DNA from 2 places in the Arthrobacter sp. WCS2018Hpa-7 genome. Region 2 is predicted to be linked to the other one. Evidence: predicted binding sites of a transcription regulator. Region 2 holds the regulator's gene; the other holds the start of a gene.
The links. Region 2 encodes HspR, which represses chaperone genes until heat shock. Its sites were predicted from a motif close to AAGTTGAGTCNNNNNGACTCAACTT; they were not measured.
Positions count from the first base shown of each region.

Region 1 (15,296 bases), on a different contig from region 2:
ATGTCGCCGGTCTTGTAACCGGGAATGATCGGGCCGTAATTGAGGTCCTGGGCTTCCCGGGTGCCGAGGACCTGGTTTCCGGCGTAGCCTTGGCCGATTTCCTTCCACGTCTGCACGTCCCATTGGCCATCACTGGTGGACGGAACCACATGGAAGTCGCCGGAGTTCTGCCATTCGGCCGGCCTGCCAGGGGTGATGGACCGCAGTTCCATGTCGAAGACCAGGCAGCCGGGTTCCAAAGTACCCGGAACTGCGCGTGGACCAGCGGAAAGCTGGTCCGTCAACTGATGCGCTGGGATGGAAGCAAACACGATCTCCCGATACCCCTGCCGTTCATAGAGAACCCCAATGTTCCCGTCGGGCAGCCTCGTGACGGTGGAGTAAGCCGAACTTCCCGGGCACACCATCAGTTTGGCGGGCCAGCTCGCGCCGTTATTGGGGGAGAGACTGAGAACGGTGTTCCGGCGTAGATGTGGATCCTGGTTGTTGCTGGCCAGCAGCCACTGGGACGTGCCCGGCGTGGTAAGGGAATCATCACCTGGCAGGCCGTCGAAACGGGTCAGGGAGCCGTTATCGCTGGGATCCGGTAAATCCGCGACAGGCTGAAGCGGACTCCACGAAAGGCCGCCGTCTTCTGAAACGGAAGACAGACGGCACGGGGTTGCCCGGGAATGCAGCAGGAGCCGGCCGTCGTCAAGGCAGACCACCTTGTTTTCGTTGGGCCCCATTCCGGAGGGGCCGGCATCAACCAAACCACCCAGAGTCCAGGTCTCGCCGTGGTCGTCGCTGAACGCAGACGCAGCCATGATCGTGCCGTCGACAAGAACCACATATTGCTGCACCAAACGGCCCTTGAAAGGACCGGTGTGCATCTGGATCCCTTGGCCGGCGGCGGCGAACAGTCCAGTGATGGCACCGTGCTTGAGCTGTGCGGTGAGCCGGCGGTGCTGCCAGGTTCCGCCGTCGTCGTCCGAATAGCTGAGGTCCGCGTGCTGGATGTCGTCGTCCGGCTCCAAACCGGCGACGGCTTCGAAGAAACCGGCGTGGGTTCCTGCGGCGTGGAACATGAAGATTCTTCCTGTGTCAGCGTCCACCAGCAGGCTGGGATCGCCGTATCCCTGCAGCCCCGAGCCCGTGCGGACTACCTGCTGCGTGCCCCAGGTGACTCCGTTGTCGTAGCTGCGGCGCAGGAGGAGATCGATGGGATTGGGGAGGTCGTCCAAGTTGGGCCGGCCGTCGTAGGCGGCCAACACGGTGCCCCGCGTGCTGACGGCGAGGGCAGGGATGCGGTACTGACGGTATCCGCCGACGCCCCGGACAGCCAGGACATGCTCAACGTCGGGTAAAGCCAGCGGGAGCTCAGGTCGGGAGGATTCCAAGAGGTAGGAGGTCACACCTCTATGCTAGCTCGGAGCCGCAACCCCCTATAACCTTGGCGGGTGACCAACACCGTTCAATCCAGCACATGGCGCGCATCAGCTTCGGTGCGTTTGGGGCGATCGTTTTGCCACTGGTCTTCATCGCCGTAGCGGCCGTAGGTCGATGGACCATTGAAGCTTCACTGCGTGCGTCAACCATCGCCCTGATCACTGCCTTGGTCCTGATCGGCTAACTGGCCGTACGAAGGGTGAAGATTGGCCTGGTGGAAGAAACTCATTGCGTTGGGTGCCGAGTTCTTGCTGGGTCTGGCGGTTGTCGGCCTCGAACTCCTCGCGCACGGCTGAAGAGCCGAACCGCAGAGACCCACTAAACCGGTCGAAATGCCCCGTCGCGCATCAAAGCCACAACTGAACTCCCGTCCAATTCCGCCGCGATGCTCACATCCTCAGCAAAACCGGCATCGACCAGTTCCCGCCCACTGGAACAGCCGCGCAGAACAGCCGCAAGCCGGGGTTCTGCGGCATCGAACGCCGCAGCAGCCGACTCCGTTTCGGGAGAAAAGCTGCGACGTCCCGCGGCTGCAAGTCCGGCAATGAAGGCGCCCCCTCCGAGCTGATCCTCCAAAGCCGGCCGCAGCGCACCATCGGTCCACCTTTCACCCGCCGCGATCACGGCGATGACGGCCTCGGCAGGCAACGTGGCATGGACCCAGTCGGCTGTGGCGGCCGCGTTCCTGAGTGACACAGCCACCACCTGCCGTGCTGATGCCGCAAGTTCGTGGCTTATCGACGAACCGTTGGGGGACGGCAGCACCACGCGGTCCAGCATGTGCGCCTTGCGAAGGCTGGACGGCGACAAGCTCAAGCCCTCAGCGTCCCTCGGCCCTGCGAGCAACGCCTCATGGTGTGCGGCGAACTCACTCGCCGCCGCATCCCGCCAAGGGTAGGGAAACACCACCGCCCCGCGGTCCACCGCAACACTCACGCACGTGGTGAATGACAGGACGTCAACCACCACCGCAAGGTCGGCTCCGGGCACTACCGCGCGGGCGCCGTCGAGGCCCCATTCGAAGCGGACGGCGTACGGAAGTTGCCGCTGCGGCGCGCCAGGTTCGCTGACGGAACCCCTCACGCGAGTTCTGCCGAGAGGTTGCGGCGCGCGGCGTCGAGCCACAACTCTTTGGCGCGTTCGCCGTGGAACAGCGGGTCAAGTCCCAAAAGGTGACGGACGACGGCGGCGCGCTCCTTCGCGAAGTCGGCGTCGCTGACGTGGGCGTAGTCTTCGCGGACGGCCGCCAGATAGCGTGCATAGGCTTGCTCGTCGCCTCCGAGGACGGAGAGATCGGCGTCGCAGAGGAGGGCCCCGGCATGGTCTCCGGGCTTGGGTGAGTGGGAGGACGTGAGCCGGACCAACCGCCCCACCTCGGCCACATCGGTAGGGGAGAGCCCCGCGGCCGTCAGCCGGTCCTCGGCCAGCAGGGCCGAGTCTTCCTCATCCTGGCCGGCCACACCTTCGTAAACAGCGTCGTGAAACCACGCCGCCAAAGAAACGGTCCGTGCAGGCAAGGCCGGTTCGGTCAGAATGTCCAGGGCCTCAAGAACTGCCAGGAGGTGGGTGCGGCTGTGATACTTCCTGCCGTCTTCGCCCCACCGTTCCAGAAGCTCAAGGCCCAGTTCCTCGTGGCCGGGGAAGATGCTGTTCCATCGCTCCATCAGGGGGACCGTCAATGCTTTGCTCCGTTCCCGCGCGGGGATGCGCAGCCCGCTGGCAATGAGTTTACGGACCAGGATCCGGGCCTCAACGGGAATCGCGCCGGCGAGGACCAGGTCGTCGTACCGACGTTCGGGAACGTCGTAGTGGTCTCCGTCGAAGGCCCTTTCCGGAACTCCGGCGGCGGCCGCGAAGGCATGAAGCTCATCCAGCGATGAATCCGATACCAAATGCGAAAAAACGGTACCGTGCGCTGGCCACAAGGGCGGATCAATGTAGACGGCCATTGCCAAAGTGTAATCCCAAGCGTTCCTTCCCAGTTGCCGGCCGTCGGGACGTCTACCGCCGTGCTGCCGCCCCGGAAATCCGGGCTTCACTGCCCGTACTGTTCACGGCAACTGGGAAGGAGCCTACGGATATCTCAGCGCTCGGCGGGCAGGATGTTCTGGTTGCCGCGGAATACGTTGTCCGGATCGAACTCACCTTTCACCCGGGACAGCCGCCGGTAATTCTGTTCGCCGTAGGCCGCCATGATGCGGTCCTGGCCTTCGTCGCCGATGAAGTTCAGCCACACTCCGCCCGTGGTGTGGGGAGCGATGTCTTGCCTGAATTGCTTCACCCACGCCTTGGCCTCTTGACCGCCCTCCCGCGTTTCGGACAGGCCGAACGGGTGGCTGACCCAAGCTGCGCCGCGATGTTGCAGCGGCGTGTTTGCCGCAGCGGGCCCAGCCACTGCTCCGCCCCAACGTGCCACCAACTGCTGTGAATTCGGTCCCGGAAGTCGTTGGGCAGAGTCCACCAGAACATCCAGGGCGTCGTCAGAGAGCTCGTTGTGGTAGTCGGCACTCCAGTAGTTGTAGAGATCCGGAGGATCATCGATCATGCACTGGAAGCCTGCGTAACCCATGGGCGCCACCAGGTCCACACTCGGACCGAGCTCCTTGAATGGGTTGGCGTGTTCCTCGCCTGCCTCGACATCGCCGGCATAGATATAGGCCATGCCGACGGCGAGTTTGCCCACCATGTCCTCCGGGACGAACTCTTCCGCTGGAGCGGTGAGGTACACGAGTGCAGTCCCTACGGCGTCGGGCGCGTCCAGGGCGAGCTGACGGTAGGCCCGCGAGAGATCCGTGGCATCCTCACCGGGAAACAACATAAGCCCAGCCATCACAGTGGGTCCGAGGTCATGCAGTTTGAACGTTAGGGACGTTGCCACACCGAAGTTCCCGCCACCACCATGGAGTGCCCAGAACAGCTCGGGATTCTCTCCGGGAGAAGCGGTCACCCGATCTCCGGAAGCTGTCACAAGGTCCACGGAAAGAAGGTTGTCGCACGCGAAGCCGTAGGACCGCTCCAGCCATCCCGAGCCTCCGCCCAACGTGAATCCGGAGACGCCCGTGGTGGACGCGCGGCCCCCGGTAACGGCCAGGCCGTACTGCTGGGTTGCGCGGTCGAACTCGCCCCACGTGAGTCCGGCACCCGCTGTGGCGGTCTTTGCCTCCGTGTTGACGCTGATGGACTTCATCGGGCGGACATCGACCACCAATCCGTCGTCGTTGGTAGACATGCCCGCCACCGAATGTCCGCCCGATCGCACCGCGACGTCCAGATTGTGGTTATGCGCGTATCTGAGTGCCTCAGCAACCTCGCCGGGATCAGAACATTTGGCGATCACGGCCGGCCTGCGGTCGATCATCGCGTTGAAGAGTTTCCGGGCCTCGTCATAGGTGGGGTTGTCCGGTCGAATCCATTCCATGGGACGCTCCTTCGCGCCTAAGACTCTCTCCCTAGAACAGGGTACGGCGGCGGGTCCTTTGGGGCTAGAGCACAACGGCGCACGACGACGGCGGCGCACCACTTCGCGCCGCGCGCACCAGTGCTTACGGGTGCGTCGCGCGCGTACGGGTGCGCCCGTCACGCCGAAAGGGCGCGCCGGGCGCGTGAGGGTGCGTATCAACCGCCATGCCAGCGCGCCGGCTAACCCAAGAGGGCCGCTGCCCGCGCTGAGGCATCCCTGCGGATTTGCTTCACTGCGGCCACTTCGGTCTGCAACTCCTTCATCCGCGTGGTCAGGTATTTATCCAGGACGGTGGTGAGCTTGGCATCGAAGTTGGTGTCCGCGCGGCAGGTGGCATCGGTGACGGCGATCTTGAGCTCCTTCTGGCCTCCAGCGTCCAATCCGGCGGAAGCGGCCTCATCGGGGAGGCTGTAAGGGAAGGCTGTGGTGGACATGCATTTTTTCCAAGCGTCCACCGCACTATGGATGTCGGCGTCCGCAGCCGCAGCGTTCGTGGCAACCAATAGCGAGTTGAACGCCAAGCCGGTGGCCCGCATGTAGTCGTTGGCATTGCCGTAGATGGCTGTAATGCCTTCGGCCGTGCACCCTCCCCAATGCATGCCTGTCCCTTCCGAAGACTGGACCACATTTTGCTCCGAGGGCCCGCCGCCGTTCAATGCCGTCTGGAAGGCAGGATCGGCAAAAAGCCTTCCCAGTTCGGAATTCGTGGCAGGCTCACCGGGACCCTGGGGCTTCAACGAGGCGTAGCCGGAAGCGCGGGCAGTTTCAACGGTGAGCGTTGTGAAACCGATGTGGTGTTTCAAATCCACTGGCTGCTGTCCTGATGGGGCGGGAGTGTAGTCATAGCCGGCTTTGGCCATGCACAGCCGGATGGCTTCCGCCACGCCTCTGTGTGTCGTCGCATCCTCGGACGCAAACTGCTCAGCGGCAGCGGTGATGCCGGAGACAGGATGGTCGGCCGGCTTGGTCAGCATGGAGGAAACTCCAGGTGTGGCAGCGGCGGCCAACGTGGCGGCTGCACCTGCGGCAAGAATCATTGCCCCAATGGTCTTCTTCTTCAATGTTCTCCTTCGCGACGAAATATCGTCTGCTTTTTGGCAATGCGGTGGCCGGACCCGGTAGTCCCGGGGCGTTAGGTAAGTCAGGTAGAACTAGCCGAGCAGCCTGTTCTGATAGGCAAATGCCACCAGCTGTATACGGTTCTTGAGAGTGAGCTTGGAAAGAATGCTGCCGATGTGGGTCTTGACGGTGGCATCACTGAGCACCAGCGATGCCGCGATCTCCCCGTTGGCCAGGCCCTTGGCCGCCAGCATGAACACATCGCGCTCGCGGGCGGACAACGGCTCCAGTACGGACGAATTGGCGGCCGAAGGGGTGGTGTAGTCGCGAAGCAGTTCATTCGTCACCGATGGTGCCATGACTGCGTGGCCCGAGTGCACAGTCCGGATGGCTGCCAGCAGGAATTCCGGTGTTGCATCCTTGGTGAGGAAACCGCCGGCACCGGCTTGAATCGCCCGGACCACTGCCTCATCGTGCTGGATGGTGGTGAGGACTATGACTTTGGTCTGGCCCGTGCTGTCCGTGATCCGGCGGGTGGCGGTAATCCCGTCCATCACTGGCATCCGGATATCCATCAGCATGACGTCCGGCCCGACTTCCGCGGCGAGGGCAACGGCCTGCTCGCCGTCCGTTGCCTCTCCCACCAGGTCCAGGTCCGGCTGGCTGCGAAGGATCATCTTCAGGCCGGCGCTGAAGAGAGGCTGGTCGTCCACCAGTGCCACACGGATCTTTGTCCTACTCATGGCAGGATCGCCTCCACTTCGAAGAATTGGCCGTTGGTGACCGTTGAGAGGTGGCCGCCTGCCGCCGTCGCGCGTTCACGCATGCCGGGTATGCCGCGGCCCGTTCCCGACGGCGGTAGTTCCGTTCCGCCGTCGGCCAGCCTTGAGCGGATGGTCAGACGCAGGCCGGTGCCGTCGCGATGCGCCGTCACAGTGGCGCCCGCGCTGCGGTCTCCGTGCTTGAAGGCATTTGTGAGGCTCTCCTGCACGATCCTGTACACGGTGAGATCCTCCACGGGCGAGAGCCCTTTCAGGCCGCAGGTGTGAAGTTCCACGGGCATGCCGCTGCTGCGGAGCCGTTCGGCGAGGGCTGGGAGGTCCGCTGTGCCGGGAGCAGGGCCGTCGAGCTCAGAACCGAAGCTCTGGACGAGCCGCCGGGTTTCCTGCAGCGCGCCCCTGGCCGACGATGCAATGATGCCGGCCGCTTCCTCCACTGATTCCGGCTCGGTCCGGTGGACGTAGCGGATACCTTCGGCCTGCGCAGTGATCACGGCCAACGAGTGTGCAAGGACGTCATGCAATTCCCGGGCGATCCTGTTGCGCTCTTGCTCAACGACCAACGCGCCGGCCGTCGATTCGAGGCGCGATTCAGCTTGCTCTTTGGCCTGCCGGTTGACGGCAGCCTGCCGAACAGTGGTTGCTGCCGCCCACCCCGCAAGGTTGAGGGCGGTGAAGGAAGCAAAAACCAGGAAGGCATACAACGCGATCCGGAAAGTTCCTGCTTCAGCGAGTTGTTTGCCGAACACAAAATTGATCCAGCTGGTGTCAGCGAACCAGTTCACTGCCACCATCCCCGCGGCGGCGACAGCGGCGACGGGGAGCGGCCACCGTTGCGGTTCCTTCCAGCCCAGGGTTGCGAAGAAGACGAGAACGGGGAGCATGACGAACTGTGTCGCGCCGGTCATCATCACGCTCGGGAAGACTCCGAACGCCTGGAGCCCCAAGGCTGCGAACGCGAAGATGAAGGCCGGAACCGGTATTAATTCCGCGGCGGCCACCGCTGCCGTCAGCGCAAACAGGACGGCGCTCGCAGAATCGAAGCCGTGCTCGTCGAGAATCATCAGCGACACGAGCATGGCAGCGGCAACGATTGGTGCGGCTGCGGGGCGGAGGGCTTGGATGCTCGTGGACATGTCCTCAACACTAGGGTGCCCGGACATGGCGTCGGCGCCGTTTCGGCGGGTTTCACCCGTGAGGCGGAGTAAGTTCGTCCGAGGTGCTGAGGTTGCGTACGACGGCGGCGCACCACTTCGCGCCTAACGCACCAGCGCCTAAGGTTGCGTCGGGCGGCAAAGGTAGCGCCCGTCACGCCGAAAGGGTGCGCCCGGCGGGAAGGGGTGCGCCGCGGCCCTAAGCAGTCATATTACGTTTGCGTTGAAAAGACGGCACCCAACCCGCAAATACGGAACTACACTCATTCCATGCCGCAAATACGAATCTCCGAGGCCGCCCGCTTCCTCGGTGTCAGCGACGACACCGTGAGGCGCTGGACGGAAAACGGAACGCTGACCGCCCAGAAGGACCCGGCCGGACGCCTCGCAGTGGACGGGCTTGAACTCGCAACGCTTGCCCGCGAGCAATCCCACCTTCCCGATGATCCCTCCCGGACAGGAAGCTCGGCCCGGAACCGGTTCGTCGGCTTGGTCACGGGGATTACCGCGGACAAGGTCATGGCGCAAGTAGAGCTCCAATGCGGTCCTTTCCGGGTGGTGTCACTCATGAGCAGTGAAGCCGTAACCGAGCTCGGCCTGGAGCTTGGTTCGGTGGCCACCGCCGTGGTCAAGGCCACCACAGTCATCATCGAAACCCCTCAGGGAAAGAGCATCATATGAGCATCACCCGTATGCCGTTCACAGCGTTGTTGGTTGCGGGAGCCTTGGTCGCAAGCCTGGCAGGCTGCGCCGACGGCACCACTGAACCTGCTACCAGCGGCAGTGCCACGTCGGGGCAGCTATCAGGGGAGATCACCGTCTTCGCCGCAGCTTCCCTGAAAACGACCTTCACGCAATTGGCCGAGGACTTCGAAGCCAAGAACCCGGGCACCAAGGTGAATCTGAGCTTCGCCGGCTCCTCCGACCTGGTCACCCAGATCACCCAAGGCGCCCCCGCTGACGTGTTCGCCTCAGCCGACACCAAGAACATGGCCAAGCTTGCCGATGCCAAACTCGTGGATGGTACGGCGACCGACTTCGCCACCAACGTCCTGGAGATTGCCGTCCCACCCAGCAATCCGGCGTCGATCTCTTCCTTTGCCGACTTGGTCAAACCTGGAGTCAAAGTGGTCACCTGCGCGAGTCAGGTGCCGTGCGGGGCAGCAACGGACGCCGTCGAGAAGGCAACCGGAACCACCCTGAGCCCGGTCAGCGAGGAATCGTCCGTGACCGATGTCCTGGGTAAGGTGACCTCCCAGGAAGCCGACGCGGGCCTGGTCTATGTCACCGACGTCAAGGGAGCCGGCGACAAGGTCAGGGGCATCCCCTTTCCGGAATCAGACCAAGCCGTCAACACCTACCCCATAGCCACAGTGGGTACCAGCAAGAACAAGGAGTTGGCGGCGGCATTCATTGCCATGGTCGCCGGCGACGACGGCAAGAAGATCCTGAACGACGCCGGCTTCGGCACGCCGTAGCGGACCGGGAACGCTGATGAGACGAGACACCTCCGGGTACAACGGCATCCCGCGGTGGATCTATGCCGTGGCCGCTGTCGGAGGATTGCTGGTGGTCCTGCCGTTGGTGGCAATGCTGGCCAAGGTCAACTGGCCGCAGTTCATCCCACTCATCACCTCGGAGTCCTCGCTCGCAGCACTGAGCCTGAGCCTGCGGACCTCGGCTGCCAGCACCGTGCTCTGTGTCGTGCTGGGTGTTCCTTTGGCGTTGGTGCTGGCGCGCGGCCACTTTCCAGGCCAGCGGCTGCTGAGGGCGTTTGTCCTCTTGCCGCTGGTGCTTCCGCCCGTCGTCGGGGGCATCGCGCTGCTGTACACGTTTGGGCGGCAGGGCCTGCTGGGGAAATCCCTGGAGGTGGCCGGCATCCAGATTGCATTTTCCACTACCGCGGTGGTCCTGGCTCAGACCTTTGTGGCACTACCGTTCCTGGTGGTCAGTCTGGAGGGGGCGCTGAGATCGGCCGGAAACAAGTACGAAGCCGTCGCAGCGACACTCGGCGCGCGACCCACCACGGTCATCCGTCGTGTCACGCTGCCACTTGTCCTGCCGGGGCTCGCATCCGGTGCCGTGTTGTCCTTCGCTCGCAGCCTCGGAGAATTTGGAGCTACCCTGACGTTCGCCGGAAGCCTGGAGGGGGTGACCCGGACGTTGCCGTTGGAGATCTATCTGCAGCGCGAGACCGACGCCGATGCCGCCGTCGCGCTGTCCTTGGTTCTGGTGGCCGTGGCGGTTGCTGTGGTGGGGCTAAGCTACGGCCGCCGGCAGAGCATTCAGCGCGTGGAGGTCCAATCGTGAGCTTCGAACTGCAGGCCAGTCTAGGTGCCAGGAATTTCGACATGTCCTTCAGGCTCGGCGACGGCGAGACCGTTGCCATCCTGGGTCCGAACGGTGCGGGAAAATCGACGTTGCTGGGTGTGATCGCCGGGCTGCTGCGACCGGACTCCGGAGCGGCAAAAATGGGCACAGCCAAAAACGGTGACCGTCAGTTGTTCAACCTCGACGGCGGCACTCACTTCTGGAGCCCCCCGCACCTTCGTGGGACTGCGCTGCTCGCCCAGGAAGCGCTCTTGTTTCCCCACCTGAACGCGTTGGACAACGTGGCGTTCGGACCGCGCAGTGCGGGGGCTTCGAAGGCGGACGCGCGGGAAACTGCCCGGCACTGGCTGGCGGAGGTTGATGCCTCGCCCCTGGCCGACAGGAAGCCCGCCCAATTGTCCGGCGGGCAGGCCCAACGGGTTGCGGTGGCCCGCGCCTTGGCAGCCGAACCGGAGCTCCTCCTTCTTGACGAGCCCATGGCCGCGCTGGATATCCACGCGGCTCCCTTGCTGCGCCGCGTGCTTAAAAGGGTGCTCCAGGACCGCAAAGCCATTATCGTCACGCACGACGTCCTGGACGCCTACATGCTTGCCGATCGCGTCATCGTGGTGGAAAACGGAAGGATCGCCGAGGAAGGCCCTACGCGCCGAGTCCTTGAAAGGCCCAGAAGCCACTTCGCAGCCGGCCTGGCAGGGCTTAACCTCGTTGCCGGCACCCTCAGCGAGGACAGAATTACGACGCCGGATGGCCGGGTTTTCGCCGGCCAGCACGATCCCGGCTGGTCACCCCAGCCCGGCCAGGCAGGCGTGGCAGCGTTCCCGCCGTCGAGCGTTTCCGTTTTCCCCGTTGAGGTGCACGGCAGCCCGCGCAATTCCTTTCCCGTGGTCATCACGGACCTTGAACCACACGGCGACCAGATCAGGGTGCGCGCAAGCCTGGGGCACGCTGCGCAGGTCCTTTCCGCCGACATCACCCCGGCCGCCTCTGCCGATCTGGGCCTGGTGCCCGGCCTGGAGGTGAGGTTCGTGGTCAAGTCCGCGCTGGTCTCGCTGTACCCGGCCTGACATTCAGTCCCGGTACATCCGCTCGGCGTAGGACGGTCCGTAGTAGGACTCCAGCTCCTCGAGCGGCGTTTCCGGCTGGGTGTAGGCCTTGGATAGGGCCGCGATACTGGGCAGGCCATCCGGTTCCCAGGTTTCCGGCTGCCACAAGCCGCTGCGCATGAAGGCTTTACCGCAGTGCGTGAAGACTTCGTCAATGGTGACCACAATGGCCGCGCGCGGCCGATGTCCCTTGACGACCATGTGATCGAAGAAATCGGCATCCCGGACAATCTGGGCCGTCCCGTTGATCCGCAAGGTGTCCGTCCGGCCCGGGACCACGGACAGGATGCCGACATTGGGGTTCTCCAGAATGTTGTGGAAACCGAAGACAAGCTTGTTTCCGGGCCGTTCCGGGATGGCAATGGTGTGGTGGTCCAGGACGTGGATGAATCCTGCAGGGTCCCCTTTGGGAGAGGCGTCCACGCGACCCTGGGCGTCGGTGGTGGACACCACGCAGAAGGGGCTCGCGGCCAGCCACTGGCGATCGAACCCGCTGAGTGACGTACGCACCTTCTTTCGCACGCGTTCAAGGGGCAGGCCTATGAGTTCTTCGAGTTCGTCCGCGCTTGAAATGGTGTCCATGGCCCCAGCCTACGGGTGCGGGAGCTACCGGTTATTCACATAGCCGTGGTTTTATCTGGACACTGGTTTCGCCGTGGGCAAACATGGAACACAGTGGGCAGGAAATCAAAGTTGAGCGTAGTAGACTCAACTTTGAAAGCATCGGATCCACTCCAGAAAGGGAGCACTCTTTGGACGTCAAATTCACCACCAAAAGCCAGGAGGCCCTTTCTGCGGCCGCCATGAATGCCTCGACCGCCGGCAATCCGCAGCTGGAGCCAGCGCACCTTTTGAAGGCGCTGATGGACCAGCGTGAGGGTGTTGCGGTGGCCCTGCTGCGGGCCACCGGTGCCGACCCCGATGCCGTGAGCGTGCAAGCCAGCTCGGCCATCAAAGCGTTGCCGTCGTCCTCGGGCAGTTCTGTCCAGCAGGCGCAGTTGTCGCGCCAATCCATGCAGGCCATCCAGGCTGCCCAGAATGAGGCCGACAAACTCGGTGACTCCTTCGTCTCCACAGAGCATCTGTTGTTGGGCCTCTCGGCCGGAAGCGACGCCGTCGGAAAGTTAATGCGCGACGCCGGTGCCTCCCATGAGGCGCTGCTTGCCGCCTTGCCGGGTGTCCGGGGAGACAGGAACGTCAACTCGCCGGACCCGGAGAACACCTTCCAGGCGCTGGAGAAATTCGGTACCGACCTTACTGCCGTGGCGCGCTCCGGCAAGCTGGACCCGGTCATTGGGCGCGACAGCGAGATCCGCCGTGTTGTCCAAGTCCTGAGCCGCCGCACCAAAAACAACCCCGTCCTCATCGGTGAGCCCGGCGTTGGTAAGACAGCCGTCGTTGAGGGCCTGGCCCAGCGCATGGTGGCCGGTGACGTTCCGGAAAGCCTGCGCGGCAAGACGCTCATCGCCCTGGACCTCGCCTCCATGGTGGCCGGCGCAAAGTATCGCGGCGAATTCGAGGAGCGCCTGAAGGCTGTCCTTGAAGAGATCAAGAACTCCAACGGCCAGATCGTCACGTTCATCGACGAAATCCACACGGTAGTGGGTGCCGGCGCTACTGGCGAGAGCGCCATGGATGCAGGCAACATGCTCAAACCCATGCTGGCCCGGGGCGAGCTGCGCCTCATCGGCGCCACCACCTTGGACGAATACCGCGAAAACATTGAGAAGGACCCCGCATTGGAGCGCCGCTTCCAACAGGTCTACGTGGGCGAGCCCAGCGTGGAGGACACCATCGGTATCCTCCGCGGCCTGAAGGAGCGTTACGAGGCGCACCACAAAGTAGCCATCGCCGACTCGGCGTTGGTGGCCGCAGCGACGCTGTCCAACCGCTATATCTCCGGACGCCAACTCCCGGACAAGGCCATCGACCTCGTGGATGAGGCCGCGTCCCGGCTGCGCATGGAAATCGATTCCGCGCCGGAGGAGATCGACCAGCTCCGCCGCGCCGTCGACCGTTTGACCATGGAGGAGCTGGCCCTGCAAGGCGAGACCGATCCCGCATCGGTGGAACGGCTGGCTGCCCTCCGCGCGGACAAAGCCGACAAGAATGAGGAACTCAGCGCCTTGAATGCGCGCTGGGAAGCTGAGAAAGCCGGGCTCAACCGCGTGGGTGATCTCAAGGCGAAAATCGACGAACTGCGTTCCGCGGCGGACAAGTCCCAGCGCGAAGGCGACCTCGAATCGGCGTCGCGGATCCTCTACGGCGAACTGCCCGCTCTGGAACGCGAGCTGAGCGCCGCTGCCGAGGAGGAGTCGGCCCGGAGCGAGTCAAAGCCCGAGCTGATGGTTGCTGAAGACGTGACCGCTGACGATATCGCCGAGGTGATCTCCGCCTGGACGGGGATCCCGGCCGGCCGCATGCTGCAAGGCGAGTCGCAGAAGCTGCTCCACATGGAAGAGGAGCTTGGCAAACGCCTGATCGGACAGAGCAAGGCTGTGCAGGCTGTGTCCGATGCTGTGCGCCGCGCCCGCGCCGGCATCAGCGACCCCAATCGGCCCACGGGTTCGTTCCTGTTCCTTGGCCCCACCGGTGTGGGTAAGACGGAGCTGGCCAAGGCCCTCGCGGACTTCCTCTTTGACGACGAACGCGCCATGATCCGGATCGACATGTCCGAGTACAGCGAGAAGCACTCCGTAGCCCGTCTGGTGGGTGCCCCTCCCGGATACGTCGGCTATGAGGAGGGCGGCCAGCTGACCGAGGCTGTGCGGCGCCGGCCGTATTCCGTGGTGTTGCTGGACGAGGTGGAGAAGGCACACCCGGAGGTCTTTGACATCCTCCTGCAGGTCCTCGACGACGGCCGCCTCACCGACGGTCAGGGCCGCACCGTGGACTTCCGCAACACCATCCTGGTGCTGACGTCCAACTCCGGAAGCCAGTTCCTGGTAGACCCCACCATGGACGCCAAGGCCAAGCGCGAGGCAGTCATGGCTGTGGTGCAGGCATCGTTCAAGCCGGAGTTCCTGAACCGCCTGGACGAGATCGTGCTCTTCGATCCGCTCTCCGTGGAGGAACTTGCCCGGATCGTGGAGCTCCACGTGGCCGAGCTCAGCAACCGACTCCGGGATCGCCGTCTGAGCCTGGAAGTTTCGGACGGAGCGCGTGCATGGTTGGCCATGTCCGGGTTCGACCCCGCCTATGGTGCCCGGCCCCTTCGCAGGCTCGTCCAACGGGAGATCGGCGACCGCCTCGCCAAGGAGATCCTCGCCGGCGAAATCAGCGACGGAGACACCGTGCTGGTGGACACCGCAGCCGACCTGGACGAGCTCACCGTTGAGGGCTTCGAGGCACTGACCGGGCCCGACGGCGGCGCTCCCGTAGGAACGGGCCTCACGGTACGTAGGAAGTAGCCCGCCGGAAATGGGGCCGGGCGGAAGTGGCCCCGCCGGAAGTAAGGCTGGGCAGAAGTAGCCCGAAGCTGCCAGCCGCGGGCTACTTCTGCAGGAGGTCTTCCTTGATGGTGTTGCCTGAGTCCACCACGATGAAGCAATCGACGCGACGGTCGCCCCGATCCCAACTGGTGGTGCTCGGGTAGACGTTCTGCTGCAGCAGTACGTAGTTATCGGCGGCCTCGTTGAGCTTGGCCACCGCGGCCTTGCACACCTCGCGACCCTTGTCCCGCAGGGCGTTGGTCCCGGGGAAGGAATCGTCGCCCGGGTACGCGTGCACTCCAATGAGCTGGGCCGAGTGTTCGGTATCGCAGGCTACGGCGCGTGCCTCGCTGGCATTGGGATCAAAGTCGGCGAAGCAGTCGCCCACCTGGAAGTCCTTGGAGTTGGCGTCACGGGGGAGTGGACCCGGGGTAGCCGTGGCGCTCGGAGTGGTGACAGCGGCTTCGGGGCGGGTTCCCAACAGATTCAGCAGTACCCAGATGACCACGCCAATAAGTACGAGTACGCCCACTACGATCCCACCGATGACC
Region 1 is NZ_JAVTJB010000010.1:7,734-23,029, forward strand. It holds gene RQH14_RS12360 (sialidase family protein) at 1-1,394, opposite strand, end outside; gene RQH14_RS12365 (hypothetical protein) at 1,466-1,612, shown strand; gene RQH14_RS12370 (2-phosphosulfolactate phosphatase) at 1,747-2,511, opposite strand; gene RQH14_RS12375 (DUF4031 domain-containing protein) at 2,508-3,377, opposite strand; gene RQH14_RS12380 (FAD-binding oxidoreductase) at 3,512-4,846, opposite strand; gene RQH14_RS12385 (hypothetical protein) at 5,068-5,949, opposite strand; gene RQH14_RS12390 (response regulator transcription factor) at 6,040-6,690, opposite strand; gene RQH14_RS12395 (histidine kinase) at 6,687-7,862, opposite strand; gene RQH14_RS12400 (TOBE domain-containing protein) at 8,151-8,561, shown strand; gene modA (molybdate ABC transporter substrate-binding protein) at 8,558-9,358, shown strand; gene RQH14_RS12410 (ABC transporter permease) at 9,375-10,190, shown strand; gene RQH14_RS12415 (ATP-binding cassette domain-containing protein) at 10,187-11,275, shown strand; gene RQH14_RS12420 (pyridoxamine 5'-phosphate oxidase family protein) at 11,279-11,896, opposite strand; gene clpB (ATP-dependent chaperone ClpB) at 12,067-14,724, shown strand; gene RQH14_RS12430 (septum formation family protein) at 14,807-15,296, opposite strand, start outside.
Region 1: a site for HspR is predicted at 12,005-12,029, ahead of clpB (ATP-dependent chaperone ClpB). Genes of this name have one in related genera too.

Region 2 (15,296 bases):
CCGTCTACCTTGTGGTCTCGATGGCCAAACCGGCTCAGGCCGCAGAACAGGCCCGTGTCGACGCCCTGTTCGAGGGGCTCAAGAAAAAGGAACCCGTGAGCGAAGGAGCACTGACGTGACAGTCGCGGACGCAATCATCCTTGCTGGCACTATCCACACCCTGGACCCACACATGCCAACCGCCACCGCCCTTGCGATACGGGACGGCCGGATTGCCGCCGTCGGGCGTTTTGCGGACGTTGAGCAGCACCGGGGACCCAACACCGTAATCCGGGACTTCGGCGACGCGACGATTGTCCCTGGCCTGAATGACAGCCATACGCACGTGGTCTTTGGCCTGGATCTGGCCCGAGGCCTGCAGTTGACGGACCTCGGGCCTCTCGAGGAGGTCCACCGGATCGTCGCCGACGCCGCCACGGCTGCCCACCTTGGCGGGTGGGTCATCGGCTGGGGACTGGACCCAAACCTCTTCACGGACATCGGCTTCAGCGGCCGGAGCTTCGACGACGCCACCGGTCCCGTGCCGATGTTCCTGCGCATGCGGGACGGCCACTCGGCCATCGTCAATTCAGCGGCCCTGGCCGCGGCAAGCATCACGGGCCCGGTGGACTTTCCGGACGAGTCGCTGATAGACGTCGACGACGACGGGACGCCCACCGGCTACCTCGTCGAGTTCAGCGCGATGGACCTGGTGACGAAAGTCCTCCCGCAGGAAGGCTTCGACATCCGCGCCGAAAGGCTGGCCGGGCTGCTCAAGGGGATGGCCGCCGTCGGAATCACCTCCACGCATGTCATGGACTATGCCGAAGGGTCCGGAAAACTTGCCGCCCACCTGGAGTCCACAGGCGATCTTCCCCTGCGGCTGCGCTTCTCTCCCATGGTCAATGCCGGGGCGTCGATGGAAGAGCTGGAGGAGGCAGCCGCCCTGCAGGGCACCGGTGGCCGAAGGTGGCGCGTGGAAGGCGTGAAGTTTTTCATTGACGGCACCATTGACAATGGATCGGCCTGGCTGGAGAAACCGGACATCTACGGCGAGAACAACGAGTCGGTGTGGACTGATCCGGACGACTTCCAGAAGGCCCTGGGATTCTTCGTTGAGCGCGGCATCCCCACAGCCACCCATGCAATCGGCGACCAAGGCGTGCGCTACGTCCTCGAAGCTCTCGAGGCTGCCGGGGATTCGCGAGGGCTGGCCGCTCACAGGATCGAGCACATCGAGACCATCCCTGACGATCTGGTGGCGAGGTTCGCCGAACTCGGTGTCGCAGCCAGCATGCAGCCGGTCCACGGGACCCACCACACCCGGGCGGACCGTACCGACAACTGGTCAGTTCGTCTGGGTGCCGAACGGGCTGCCCACGGTTGGCGGTGCCGGGATCTGCGGGAGGCAGGGGTGACCGTGGCCCTCGGGTCCGACTGGCCCATCACGCCGTACGATCCCCGGGCCATGATGGCCGACTCCATCCTTCGCCGGCCGGTTGAGAGGCCGGACGTTGAGCCGGTCCAACCAGAGCAAGCCCTGACTGCGCTGATGGCCTTGGAGGGTTACACGAGCCATGCGGCAGCCGCTGCCGGCCTTGGCGCGGAAACAGGCGCCATCAGCGTTGGGAAACTGGCCGACCTCACGGTCTTCGAGCAGGATCCTCTGCTCGTCACGCCGGAAGAGCTGGCAAAGACAGCGGTGGTGACCACCTTCGTGGGTGGGTTGCCTACGCGCTAGTTGCTGGGGGCAGGGTGCTTGCATTCGGGAGCCGCCGCACCCTGCCCTAGGCTGGGATGCATGGCGATCATTCACAAGGCAACCCTGTCCCCGTCCAAGCTCGACCTCATCGCCGGCTACCTGCCGAAGCAGCCCTGGTTCATCCAGGAGGGCACGCCGGAGCTTATTGGCGCCTACCGTTTTGACGATCCCGCCGGCGAGGTCGGGATCGAGACGCACGTGGTCGCCGCCGGCGAACGCATCTACCAGGTTCCCCTGAGCTACCGGGGCTACGAGCTGGCCGGCGCCGAGGAGTGGCTCATCGGCACCATGGATCATTCGGTTCTGGGCAAGCGTTACGTGTACGACGCCTGCGCCGACCCCATCTACGTCAAAGCCCTGGCTACCGCCATCTTGACGGGCCAGGAAGAGGCCCAGCTGATCGTCGATGGCGAGCCGGAGCCCCGTCCCAGCTCAGTGACGGTGAAAGGCAGTGGAAAGCTCGACGGCGGCGTCCCCGCCTTGAGTGCCTCGGCGCCGGTTTCGGGCAGCGGAGTGACCATCATTGACGCCGGCGAGCTGCGGTTGAAAGTTGCCCGGGTGGTTGACGTGGCCGCGGACTCTTCCGCCAACTCGGCGGCCGCTCCGGAGCTCCACGGCGAGCTGACCCTCAGCGGGCAGTGGGCCGGGCTGGAGAGCCCGGTGGAGTTGGCTGCCGTAGTCCGCGACTGACGTTTCGAAGCCGGAGCACCTGTTGGTCGCAGGGGTACCTGTTGGTCACAGGGGGCTCCGGCGTAGGCTGGCTAACGGAGCCATTTACTCCCTGGAGGGGTGCATCATGTACAAAGCACAGAACATCATTCCCGCCGCGCAGGATCTCGCCCGGGAATGGGTATCACACGCGGCGGACGGCACGTCATCCCAGGCCGATGCGGTGGTGAAGTGGGCCTTGACCCGCATCAATCATGCCGATGTCCCGGCCGTGGTTCACGGCGTCATGCTCACTCTGACGGGCAACAAGAAGGCCGCCAAAGAAGCCCAACGCGCGGCGGCCAAAGCAGTGAACAAGACAACGCAGGCCTTGAAACGAAGCAGTCGACAGCGCGCTCCGCGCCTGTCCGGGTGGGTGATCGGCCTGCTCATCGGGGTTGTCGCTGGAGCGGGCGCTGTCCTGGCTTGGCGCATGATGGTGCCCCCGGGCGAGCCTCAACCCGTCAAGCAGCCTGAGACGCCGGCCCAGCCGCCCGTGCCGCCGGTTCCCTAGGGGACGACCCGCACAAGCAGCCGCCCCCGCACAATCGGCACTAATCAGCGCGGCGCATCAGCATTACTGGGTGCCCGGAGCCGACAGGCGAGGGGCCCCGCTAAGGTACGGGTTCGCCGTCGTGCCTTCCGGATTTTCTCCGAAGTGAGGTCCCGGACAGCAGCCAATACGCCCCTGCGCTGGCCAGCAGGAAACCCACCACGCCCAGGACAACAAGCTGGGTGACGATCCCGGCGATCACCATGACAAAGCCGCCTAGAACGGCCAGACTGCCGAGAATCGTGCGGGCAGCCTCTCCCCGTGGCCGGCCCGATGTCAGCTCGGAGGCGAGATCGGGATCGGTCGAAGCGAGTTCCCGCTCCAGCTCTTCCAAGCTCCTGCGTTCTTCATCGGACAACGACACCGTTATCACCCTCACGATGCTCGGGCCATCAGCACGCGCGCTGCTTGCCGTGCCATGCCTTCATTATCTGCCCGTTTTGCCGATCAAGCCACAGGTCCGCCTGCCGAACCCAGCCACGCTGTTCAGTGGGCCGGGACGACGTCGTTGAGTACCCGGAGCGCGTTGAGCGTCCGCGGATAGCCGATGTAGGGCAGCAAGGCGTTGATGACCTCAAGCATCCGCGCACGGTCATTGCCGACGTTGAGGTTGCCCTGGATATGCCCCTTCACTTGAGGTTCGCAGCCGCCCAGCGACACCAGCATGGACAAGGTGAGGAGCTCGCGCGTAGCGACGTCGAGGCCGCCGCGGGTGAGGTAGTCGCCAAAGCAGTTGCCAGCCAGGTAATCCTGGAAGTGCTTCTCATCTCCGGCTGCGGCAGCACGCATGGCCTCCACCCGCTCGGGGCCCGCGATGACTTTCTGGACGGACAGGCCCCTCTCTGCCCGGTCGGCCAGTGTAGTGGTGGATTGACCTGTGAGCGGCAATTCCACTCCGTGGTCGGTGAGGACCTGGTTGGTGACAGTAAGGAAGTCCGAGACTTTCGCCATGCCGACGTAGGGCACCGCCTGGTAGACGACTTCCTTGATCTGAACCGGAGTCACGCCGACAGTGAGGGCCGCGCCCACCAGGGTCCTGTACTCCCCCATGCCCTGGCATGCGATGAGCGAGGCAAGCTGGACCATGAGGCGGGTCCTGATGTCCAGGTTTCCGTAGCGGCGGGTCTCGTCAAAGCTGAAGTTGTTGAAAATCTCCACGAGTTCAGGGTCCGTGATCGCAAGGGCGGGGAGCTGTCCGGGGAATAGTTCATCGTGGTTCTTGCGTGCAGTTTCGGTAAGTGCCAAGGGGTGTCTCCTTTGATTGGTTAGTTCTGGATCCGACGAATGAAAAGGCTCGCAACTGCCGTCGCGAAGAGCAACAAGGCTGCGATCAGCAGGCTCGTCTGCAGACCGGGGACAAACCCGGCAGGCGCGACCAGCAGGGCGCCGAACACCGCTACCCCAAGGGCACCGCCGAGTTGCCGGAAGGTGTTGAAGACTGCGCTGGCCGTCCCGGAGCGATGCGCAGGGACGCTGTCCAGGACATGGGCGGTGATGGGCGGCATGGCCAGGGCTCCCCCGACGCCGATGGGGATCAGAAGAAGTGCGACAGTCACCAGCGATCCCGTGGGCGCAGCCAGGAGCATGCCCAGCAACCCCGCCACCATGAGCAGTTGGCCCATAACTGCCGGGACACGCGGGCCAAACTTTGCCGCCATCCGGCCGGCCACCACGTTGCTGATGGCAATGAGTACGGACGCCGGCAGGAAGGCCAAGCCGGCCAGCAGCGGGGACAGGCCGAGGTGCTGTTGGAGGTAAAGGCTGATAACGAACACCATCCCGTACCACCCCACCATGAAGCTGAAGCCCACCGAAAGGGCGATCCGCAGTCCCGAAGACTGAAAAAGGTCAAGGGGCATCATCGGGTTTCGCCCGCGGGCCTGAGCCACAAGGAAAACGGCGATCGCCACAGCCGCTGCACCCAAGGAAGCGATGACCTGCGGCGCCGCGAACCCGAGGACCCCTCCCTCGATCAGCCCATAGATGAGGGCCCCAATACCGAGGAGGGCTGTGATTTGTCCGAGCCAGTCGAACCTCGCCGGCCGCACCGGTGAGACGGGGACCTTCACCAGCAATGCCACCGCCACCGCACCCACCGGGACGTTGATGAGGAAGACCAACCGCCAATCCAGGGTGGTGAGCAGGCCACCCAGGGCTGGTCCGGCCGCAGCGGCGACCGCTCCACCCAACGCCCAGAGGCCGATGGCCTTGGAACGCTGGATCGCGTTCGGGAAGGCTTCGCGGATCAGGGCCATCGACGGCGGCAGCATCAGCGAGGCGGCAGCGCCCTGCACGAACCTTGCGAGAATCAGCACCCATAGAACCGGAGCAAAAGCACAGGCGGCCGATGCGAGAACGAACAGCACCAGCCCGAGGGTGAACGCACGTTTAGCCCCAATACGGTCCGATAAAGTGCCGGCGAACAGCAGCAAGGCCGCGAACATGAGGGTGTAGCCGTCCACGATCCACTGCTGGCCTGCCGTTCCGCCACCCAGTTGGGCGCCAATGGTTGCCAAGGCCACGTTGACGATCAGGGCGTCGAGCGTGATGACGAAGAAGCCCAGAGTCGAAACAGCCAGTGCAATGCGGCCTGTTGAGGGCGGGGCCGGCGACAGCGAGGGTTTTGAGGAAGTGCTGGTGGAGGTCACCTATCCATCAGAACCCGTAAAGGGGATGTGTGGGAGAGCCCCTTGTTACGGGTAGCGGCAGTACCTCCCTCAGCGCCAAAGGCCGCGAACCGCCGTCGAGCGTTGAGTACTCGACGGCGGTCTCGACTTACCAACGGTTCTCAGCATGCTTACGATGGTGTGGCGGGTTACGCCTGCTCATGCACGGACTACCGAACGCCGACGGAAAGTTGAACTCCCCATGGCACGACGAAGCTCAAAGAAAGCACCAAGCATCACTGAAGCCGTTCAAAGGCGCCGCGGACCGGGAAGGGCCATTTGGCTCATCGCCACGGGCCTCGTCGCTGGCATAGCGGGTGGGGTTTTCGGCTTCCGGATGCTGGTCCAGCCCGGCGAAGCTGAGCCGGCCAAAAAACCGCAGACGCAACCCGACGAGATTCTTGTCAGGGAAGAACCCGTGGAGATCTCCACGAGGATGCGGCCTGGCGAATGGACTGAAGAGTCGCTGCAGGAGCATCTTGAGGATTACCGGCAGCAAATCCGTGACATGGGTGCCAAGGAATCGCAGATCGTCACCAATGTGGAGCGGACCGAAGAAGGTGCTGCACGCGTGGTGGTCAGCTGGGACCGGAGCCGGGCTTAGCTCCAGTGGCTAAGCGCGGCTCTCCCCCGTTCGCGGCCTCCACACCACAACAGCCTGCGACCGGGCCCGGGGACGCTGCCCACGGGCCAAACTAACGACGTCGCCCGCCGCACCTGCCGCGAAGATACGGGCATCCAACGGTGAGCGACGGCGGGACAGCTCCTCCGTCAGTTCGGTCACCCGGTACTGCAACGCAGCAACCTGGTTTTCGAGGTCGAGGATGCGTTTGATGCCCTCAAGCGAGACGCCTGACTGCGAGAGCCGCTGGACCTCCCGCAGCTTGTTGACGTCGTTCTGCGAGTAGCGGCGGGACTTCCCGGGAGCACGGCTGGGCGAAACGATGCCCAAGCGGTCGTACTGGCGCAACGTCTGCGGATGCATGTCGGCAAGCTCCGCAGCGACGGAGATGACAAAGATCGGCTGGTTGACGTCGATGGCCATGACCGCCTCCTTACAACCGGGCCTTTGCGGCCAGGTCGTGACGCGGGTCCGCGTCGGTGGTGGCGGCAGCGAACGCCTTCACGGCTTCCTCCGCTTCCTTGTTCAGGTTCTGCGGGACAGCGACGTCGATGGTCACCAACAGGTCTCCGGTCGCCTTGGACGTTTTCACGCCACGGCCCTTGACCCGGAGGGTACGGCCCGACGGCGTTCCGGCCGGGACGCGCACCTTGACGGTGTCGCCGTCGAGCGTGGGAACCTCGATGGTGGCGCCAAGCGCCGCCTCCGCGAACGTGACCGGCACGTGGATGCGGATGTTGTCGCCGTCGCGGTGGAAGAAGTCATGCGGCTTCACGCTCACCGTGATGATGAGATCGCCATTGCCGGCAGGGCCAACGTTGCCTTTGCCGCGCTGGCGGACTTTCTGACCGTCCTTGATGCCGGCGGGGATCTTGACGTCGATCACGTTGCCGTTGCTTTCGCGCAGGCTCACCGTGGTGCCCTTGATGGAGCCGGCAAACGAGATGGATGTGGTCGCCGTCCGGTCGGCGCCCTTCTGGGGGGCGCGCTGGAACCCGGTGGGGCCAGCTCCGCCGAAGCCGCCACCGAACAGGTCGGCAAACTCGGGCGGGATACCGCCACCACCGGCAGGCTGACGAGCGCCGGGCCCACCGCCGAACAAGCCACCGAACAGGTCCTCGAACCCGCCGTTGGCTCCGGCACCACCACGGCCGGCGCCAGCACCCGGAGCAAACCGGGCACCGCCCATGGCACGGATGGCGTCATACTGCTGCCGGTCCTCAGGACTCGACAACACCGAGTAAGCCTCGGAAATGTCCTTGAACTTCTTCTCCGCAGCAGCATCCCCGGAATTGGTATCAGGGTGGTACTGCCGGGCGAGCTTGCGGTAAGCCTTCTTAATATCCGCGTCGGACGCGTCCTTGGCGATACCAAGGATCGCGTAAAAATCCTTTTCAACCCAGTCCTGGCTGGCCAAGAGCGTTTCCTTTCGTTGAAGAACGAGATGGCAGTTCGCGCCAATGTTTTAGTAAATCACTGTCACGAACTGCCATCTCGGTGAGTAACTACGCCGGGACAGCCACGATGACCTGGGCTGCACGCAGGACCCGCTCGCCGGAGCGGTATCCGGAGCGCAGCACCTGGCTGACCGTGTCAACCTCGATGTCTTCGCCAGGCTGCTGGATGAGTGCCTCGTGGATGGTGGGGTCGAATTCGACTCCGGTATCCGCGATGCGTTCCAGTCCGTACGTCTTCAGCGCGTTCTCCAGCTTGGCGGCGATGGCGGCGAAAGGGCCGTCTTCGAGGTCACCGTGCTGGCGTGCGGCGTCGACGTCGTCCAGCACCGGGAGCAGGGAGTTGAGGACGCCGATGACGGCCATCTCTCCTGCTACGGCGCGGTCGCGTTCGACGCGCTTGCGGTAGTTGACGTACTCAGCCTGAAGGCGGAGGAGGTCGTTGCGGAGCTCCGCTGCCTGGGCTTCAGCCGCGGCACCGGAGGCTACCGATTCCTCGGCCGGAACCTCTACCCCGTTGAGGATTTCCTCAGCTTGGGACAGGGCGTCACCGTCCGTGGGAGCGGCGTTGCTTTCGGTGGGAGCCGCAGCTTCGCTGTCAGGCTGACGTGCTTCGCCGGTCTCCGGGTCAACCTTGCGGTTGTCCCGAATAACTGGCTTGCGCGGCTCGTTGCCTTCAGAGTGCTCTGCTTCGTTGCCGTGGTGAGGCATGGCTACTTCTTCGCTTCGTCTTCGTCGATGATCTCGGCGTCGACGATGTCTTCGTCATCGGCGGCCTTTTCACCGGCGGGAGCGCCTTCAGCGCCGGCACCCGGAGCATCAGCTGCGGAGGCCTGCGAGTAGATGGCTTCGCCGAGCTTGGTCTGCGATGCCTGGAGCTTCTCGAACGCAGTCTTCACGGCGGCGTCGTCAGTGCCTTCCAGCGCGGACTTGAGGGCGTCGACGTCGGCCTTGACCTCAGTCTTGACCTCTTCGGGCAGCTTGTCGTCGTTGTCGGCGATCAGCTTGTCCACAGAGTAGGCGAGCTGCTCAGCGGAGTTACGGGTGTCCGTAGCTTCGCGGCGGGCCTTGTCCTCAGCGGCGTGCTCTTCGGCTTCACGGACCATGCGGTCGATGTCGTCCTTGGAGAGTGCCGTGCCACCGGTGATGGTCATGGACTGTTCCGTGCCGGTGCCCTTGTCCTTGGCGGACACGTGGACGATGCCGTTGGCGTCGATGTCGAAGGTGACCTCGACCTGCGGAACGCCACGCGGCGCCGGAGCGATTCCGGTCAGTTCGAACGTGCCCAGCGGCTTGTTGTCGCGGGTGAATTCACGCTCGCCTTGGAAGACCTGGATGGCCACGGACGGCTGGTTGTCGTCAGCGGTGGTGAAGGTCTCGGAACGCTTCGTGGGAATAGCGGTGTTGCGCTCGATGAGGTGCGTCATGACGCCACCCTTGGTTTCGATGCCGAGGGACAGCGGGGTGACGTCGATGAGGAGGACGTCCTTGCGCTCGCCCTTCAGGACACCGGCCTGCAGTGCAGCACCAACGGCCACAACTTCGTCCGGGTTGACGCCCTTGTTGGGCTCCTTGCCGCCGGCGAGTTCCTTGACGAGCTCGGAAACAGCAGGCATACGGGTGGAGCCACCGACGAGCACGATGTGGTCGATGTCGGAAACCTTGATGCCGGCTTCTGCGATGACGTCCTGGAACGGCTTCTTGGTGCGGTCCAGCAGGTCCTTGGTGAGGTCCTGGAACTTGGCGCGGGTCAGCTGCTCGTCCAGGTGAACCGGACCGTCGGGGGTGACGGAGAGGTACTGGAGGGAGATGTTGGTGCTGGTGGAGGAGGACAGTTCCTTCTTGGCCTGCTCTGCAGCTTCACGGAGGCGCTGGAGGGCGATCTTGTCCTTGGAGAGGTCGATGCCCTTGATCTTGAGCTGGCTCAGGAGCCACTCGACGACGCGGTTGTCCCAGTCGTCGCCACCGAGACGGTTGTCACCGGCGGTTGAGCGGACCTGGATGGTGGAGAAGTTGTCTTCGTCCTTGCCGACTTCGAGGAGGGAAACGTCGAACGTTCCGCCACCGAGGTCGAAGACCAGGATGAGTTCGTCTTCCTTGCCCTTGTCCAGGCCGTAGGCCAGTGCAGCCGCGGTGGGCTCGTTGACAATGCGGAGGACGTTGAGGCCAGCGATTTCGCCGGCTTCCTTGGTGGACTGGCGCTCGGCGTCGTTGAAGTAGGCCGGAACGGTGATCACAGCGTCGGTGACCTTTTCGCCCAAGTAGCTCTCGGCGTCGTTCTTGAGCTTCATGAGGATACGCGCGGAGATTTCCTGCGGCGTGTACTTCTTGTCATCGATGGCGACGTTCCAGTCGGTGCCCATGTGGCGCTTGACGGAAGCGATGGTGCGGTCGATGTTGTTGACGGCCTGGCGCTTGGCAATTTCGCCGACCAGGACTTCGCCGGACTTGGAGAACGCAACGACGGACGGCGTGGTGCGGCCGCCTTCTGCGTTGGCGATAACGGTGGGCTCGCCACCTTCGAGAACAGAGACCACGGAGTTGGTGGTTCCGAGGTCGATACCTACTGCACGTGACATATCTTGTTTCCTTTCAATGGCCGATGTTGGAGATTGCACCTGACAGCGGTCCGCTGGGCGGTCTACGTGCCGGAAGCCTGCTCAACAATCGGCTAGTTGAGCGTTCTGCACTCAACTGTACTCAGCCTCAGTTTTAAGTCAATCCAAAGTTGAGTGAAGTACGCTCAACTTTGCTTTCCAAACCGAAAAGTCCCCCGGAATGACGGGGCCCAGGGGCTGGTTTCGCCGTCGGTGAACTGCGAGACTGGCGCGATGAAGCTCACTGGATTCCTGCCCCCGGACGAGTTCTGGGCCATGAATGACCGAATGGATCAACAGGTCCGGGACGGCGCCGGAGTTCTCCCGCTTTTCGGGATCAATACCTGGGATGGCCCAATGATGCTGGGGTCCTGGCAATTGGATGGCAGCGAAGGCGGGGTGATGCACGGGAACGCTTTTTCCCCGGCGGGACCGCTGGTGGAAGTGGTCACAACTACCCAGGATCCCGGCGAGACTGCCAGAAACCGATGGCGCGCTTCGGCCGGAATCCCGCACAATCTGGAGGAGCTTCAGCGCCAGAACGCGACGTTCAGCGCCCTCACCAATAGGCGCATAACCGTCACGGTGGACGGCGTGGCCACGGACTTCACTTTCTGGCCCGGAAAAGGATCTTGGCTCGCTGCCGCCACGACCGGAATCTTCAGCATCGTCATCGACGCCCAACGCAACCCGCCCGTGCCTGAAAGCGTGAGCCTCAGGCGGGTCCCCGACGTCGAGCCCTTGCTTCAAGCGCGCCGCAACGCGCTCAAGGCGCTACGCGGCGAAGCCTAGGAAGTTCAGCCCCCGCGTCGAGCGGTTCCGGCTTGTACACCCACGCCACCAGCACCACCGAGATGATCATGAGCAGGAACCACGCCAGGAGCTTGTCGATGGAGACCGCCTGCCAGCCCGCCAACTGGTTCGGATACAGCCACGCTCGCGACCACGTGCCGATGTTCTCGGCGAACCAAATGAACAGGGCCACCAGCAGGAACGACACCAGAATGGGCATGCGGAAACGACGGCGGAACACCCTGAAGTGCATCACGCACCGCCCGTAGACAAGCACGACGGCGGCCAGCAGCACCCAGCGGAGGTCGAGGATGAAGTGGTGCGAGAAGAAGTTCACATAGATCGCGCCAGCAACAATGGCCGTGATCCACCGGCGCGGGTATCGATCGAAGCGGAGGTCGAACAGCCGGAAAACGCGCACCATGTAGGAGCCAACAGCGGCGTACATAAACCCGCTGAACAAGGGCACGGCGCCAATCCGCAGGACGCCTTCGGCCTCGTACGCCCAGGATCCGACGTCCGTCTTGAACAGCTCCATCACCGTGCCCACCACATGGAACAGCACGATCACCCGCAGTTCCCGCAGGGTCTCCAGCTTGAAGGCGATCATCAGGACTTGAATGACGACGGCGGCCAGGGTCAGGAAATCGTTCCGGGCCAGCCCCGCATCCGACGGATACCAGAGTCGGGCCCCGATGATCACGGCGAGCAACGCGGCCCCGAACACGCACGCCCACGCCTGCTTCAGTCCAAAGACCACGAACTCGGTGAGCCCGGCCTGCAGGCGGCCTCCCCGGAACCGGTCCAGGTAGCGGTGGGCAAGGGCGTCGATGGACTCTTCCACCGAGGTGGAGTTACGCATGAAGGACCTCGGCTTCCACAACAAGCCGGCCAAGGTAGTAGTCGCGGGGCCAGTGCCGGATCCGTTGCGGCAGCCGCGGATACACACGACCCATCAGTCGCATGGTCCGCTCGAACCGGCGGGCGTGGCCGGCACTCCACTCAAAACCGAAGCCTTCACGCAGGTGGTCCGGCAACAGGCCGGCGGTCAGGAAGCGTGCCAGTGGCATCGCCAACCGCAGGAACCGCGGACCACCAGCCGGATAGAGCAGGTCCCGGGCAACCCTCAGCGCTTTATCGTCGGGATGGAGTCCGCGCACGTGGCTGTCCCAGTAGGCAGCGAACGCAGCACGGTCGGCCGGCCACCTGTCCGCCGGAAGCTGCAGGGCTGTCCCGATCCGCGCGTACTCGCGGTAAATGCGGTCGGCGGTGTCGTCGTCGAGCTTTCCATGGATCTGCTCGTATACGGTGACGGCGGTGTCGTAGAGGGTGGCGACCACCCACAGCTGCGACTCGGCATCGAAGGCGCTGTATCCCTTGGAGGCGCCCTCCGGTCCGCGGCGAACGGGCGCATGGGCGCGGTTGACGGCGCGACGAACGGCTTTTAACTGCTCCTCGGATCCGTAGACCACCGCATAGACGTACGTCATGGTGGCGCGCAGCCGGTCCATGGGGCGCTCAGCGAAATTGCTGTGCTCGGCTACGCCGTGCCCCACTTTGGGGTCGGCGATTTGCAAAAGAATGGCGCGGCCTGCACCGGCGAGAAGAACACCTTCCGCGCCAATGTCTGCCAGTCCTCGAGCCATCTGAATACTGTAGCGCCCTAGCCTTGGAGCCCCACCACGCCTTGAAGGACCCTGAGCTGATGGTCGAACAGCTCATCGCGGGCGGCGAAGGTATCGCGTCCGTACTGCCCAAAAACCTCGAAGCTGATGGCCCCAAACACGGACGTCCACACCAGGACACCCCGCGCCAAGGTTGCGTCGGGTGCGGCGAGATTCATCTCGCCCCGAATGGTTGCCAGGTCTGCGGCCAACCCGTCGGGAATCACGACGGCGGGACTCACCGCGGCGTTGAGCGCGCCTGCCCGGTATGCGGCATCGAAGATACCGACGAGGCGGACGATGACCCGCGTTCCAGGGACGGTAGTGCGCTCACCCGGCGCTTGATACCCCGGGACGGGACTGCCGAAAAGGAGGGAATAGCTGGCCGGTTCCCGGATAGCCCACATTCGCACCGCCTGAGCCAGTGCCCTGAATTGTGCTGCGAAGTCATCCTCCGCCTCGGCATTCACTGCTTCATCGACGTCGTCGCCAAGCTGGTTGTAGGCGTCGATCAGCAGGAGGGTGAGGAGTTCATCGCGGTTCTCCACATAGCGGTACACGGCAGAGGACACGACGCCGAGATCCCTCGCCACTGCGCGGAGGGACAGGGCGGCCGCGCCATGAACAGCAAGGTGCTCGCGACCCAGCCGAACAATGTCGGCGATGGTCTGCGTTCGGGCACGTTCGCGGGGAGTCGAGGGCTTCTCCCTGGCTTCGACGGCGGCGGGTTCGGCTGAAGTCATGATCACAGCTTCCCACAACAGAGAGCGCTGTCAACAAACGAGAGCAGTGCTCTTGACATTGAGTTGGCGAACGTTCATTCTGATTGAGAGAGCACTGCTCTCACTTTTCGACTCTTACGTCATTAGCCCCGGAAGAAGGAACCCATGTACGTCGTCACAGGAGCAGGACCCGTTGGCTACACCGTCGCGGAGCAACTGGCAGAAAAGGGTCATCGAGTCCGGGTTCTGACGCGCTCGGGCAGCGGCCCAGAGCATCCTTTGGTAGAACGGGTCCGGGCGGACGTCTCGGATCCTGCGCAGCTTGATGAGGCGCTGAGGGGCGCAACCGCCGTCTTCCATTGCATCCACGGATCCGCCTACCGGGCATCAGCGTGGGCCGCCGAGCTACCCCACGCCGAGCAGGTGGTGATGGACGCAGCGGCGGCCGCGGGCGCCGTCGTCGTCGTCTTCCCCGAAAGTCTCTACTCGTACAGCGAACCGGACCGGATCATGACGGAATCGAGCCCGAGGGAAGCAGCGGGCGGCAAACGCGGCATTCGGACTGCGCTGCTGAAGGCGCGGCAGGCCCACGCGGCCGCCACGGTCAGTGTGGTTGCCGGCGACTTCTTCGGCCCACGGGTGAAGACAGCTCATGCCGGCGAGCGCATGGTCACGCCGATCCTGGCGGGCAAGGCTGTGCAGTTCATCGGAGCTACGGGCCAGCCCCACTCCTTCACGTACGTCCCGGACCTCGCAGCGGCAATGATTGCAGCTGCGCAGAAGCCCGAACTCTGGAACAGCGTGCTGCATGCCCCCACCGGCCCGGCCGTGACCCAACGGGAAATGGCCACAGCCCATGCGACCGCCGCGGGCGTTGCTGCACCCAAGGTGAGCGCCGTACCAGGTTGGGTGCTGCGGGTAGCGGGCATCTTCTCCACGGACATGCGCGAGCTGGCCGAACTCCTGTACCAGTTCGAGCGCCCGTTCGTGATGGACTCGGCCGCGAGCCAGCGACTCCTGGGCCTGGAACCGACTCCCCTGCCGGAAGCTGCAGCGGCCACCGTGGAGTGGTGGAAAGTCGCCGCGGCGGGTTAGAGGCCGTCGTCGTAATTCCAATGCTCCTGCCAGCGCCAATCGATAGGTTCGCTCAGCCGCTGGTAGCGGATGTCGGTGGACAGGCGCATGGTGCCATGGCGGTCCGTGTTGTCCAGAGCGGCATGAACAATATGTGCTGAGTGGACCACGACGTCACCCACCTCGTAGTCGGTGACGAGCCATCTGGCATCGCGCTCGTTCGCCAGCGCCGGAAGATCGGCGGTGATTGAGGCAGCGGGCATCTTCAAGGTTCCCTCGCGCTCCTGGGCCATCACCCAGTGGTGGCTGCCCTCGAGGTAGGCCAAGCCGCCCCGCTCCCGAGGGCAATCGCCCAAAGGTATCCACATGGAGAGCACTCGATCGCTGCCCTCGCGCAGATAGACAAGATCGTAGTGGGCCTGCGTGGCCGTGCCGATGCCGCTTTCGCCCGGTTTGGTGTGTCGGATGATCTTCCGGCGGTGCAGATGGACATCATCCCCAAGGAACCAGGCGAACCAGTCGGCAATCCCCTCCGCAGTGCACAACGCCTGGTACTCCGGTCCCGGCACTATGCGGTCGAAGAGCCCCCGGCGCAACGCAGCACGGTCCACATCACCTGGCGCTGCAAGGCCATCACGCGGATCCGTGCCGGCCGCGTACACATTGGCTTCGCCTAAGGACTCGAAGTAGAACTCCCGGAAAT
Region 2 is NZ_JAVTJB010000024.1:57,530-72,825, reverse strand. It holds gene RQH14_RS20035 (sodium:solute symporter family protein) at 1-119, shown strand, start outside; gene RQH14_RS20030 (amidohydrolase) at 116-1,720, shown strand; gene RQH14_RS20025 (CG0192-related protein) at 1,781-2,431, shown strand; gene RQH14_RS20020 (hypothetical protein) at 2,538-2,963, shown strand; gene RQH14_RS20015 (DUF3040 domain-containing protein) at 3,064-3,366, opposite strand; gene RQH14_RS20010 (carboxymuconolactone decarboxylase family protein) at 3,489-4,247, opposite strand; gene RQH14_RS20005 (DHA2 family efflux MFS transporter permease subunit) at 4,268-5,650, opposite strand; gene RQH14_RS20000 (hypothetical protein) at 5,871-6,272, shown strand; gene RQH14_RS19995 (heat shock protein transcriptional repressor HspR) at 6,282-6,713, opposite strand; gene RQH14_RS19990 (DnaJ C-terminal domain-containing protein) at 6,724-7,707, opposite strand; gene RQH14_RS19985 (nucleotide exchange factor GrpE) at 7,796-8,455, opposite strand; gene dnaK (molecular chaperone DnaK) at 8,458-10,323, opposite strand; gene RQH14_RS19975 (hypothetical protein) at 10,576-11,133, shown strand; gene RQH14_RS19970 (DUF817 domain-containing protein) at 11,108-11,995, opposite strand; gene RQH14_RS19965 (oxygenase MpaB family protein) at 11,988-12,779, opposite strand; gene RQH14_RS19960 (WHG domain-containing protein) at 12,797-13,540, opposite strand; gene RQH14_RS19955 (NAD-dependent epimerase/dehydratase family protein) at 13,685-14,614, shown strand; gene RQH14_RS19950 (phytanoyl-CoA dioxygenase family protein) at 14,611-15,296, opposite strand, start outside.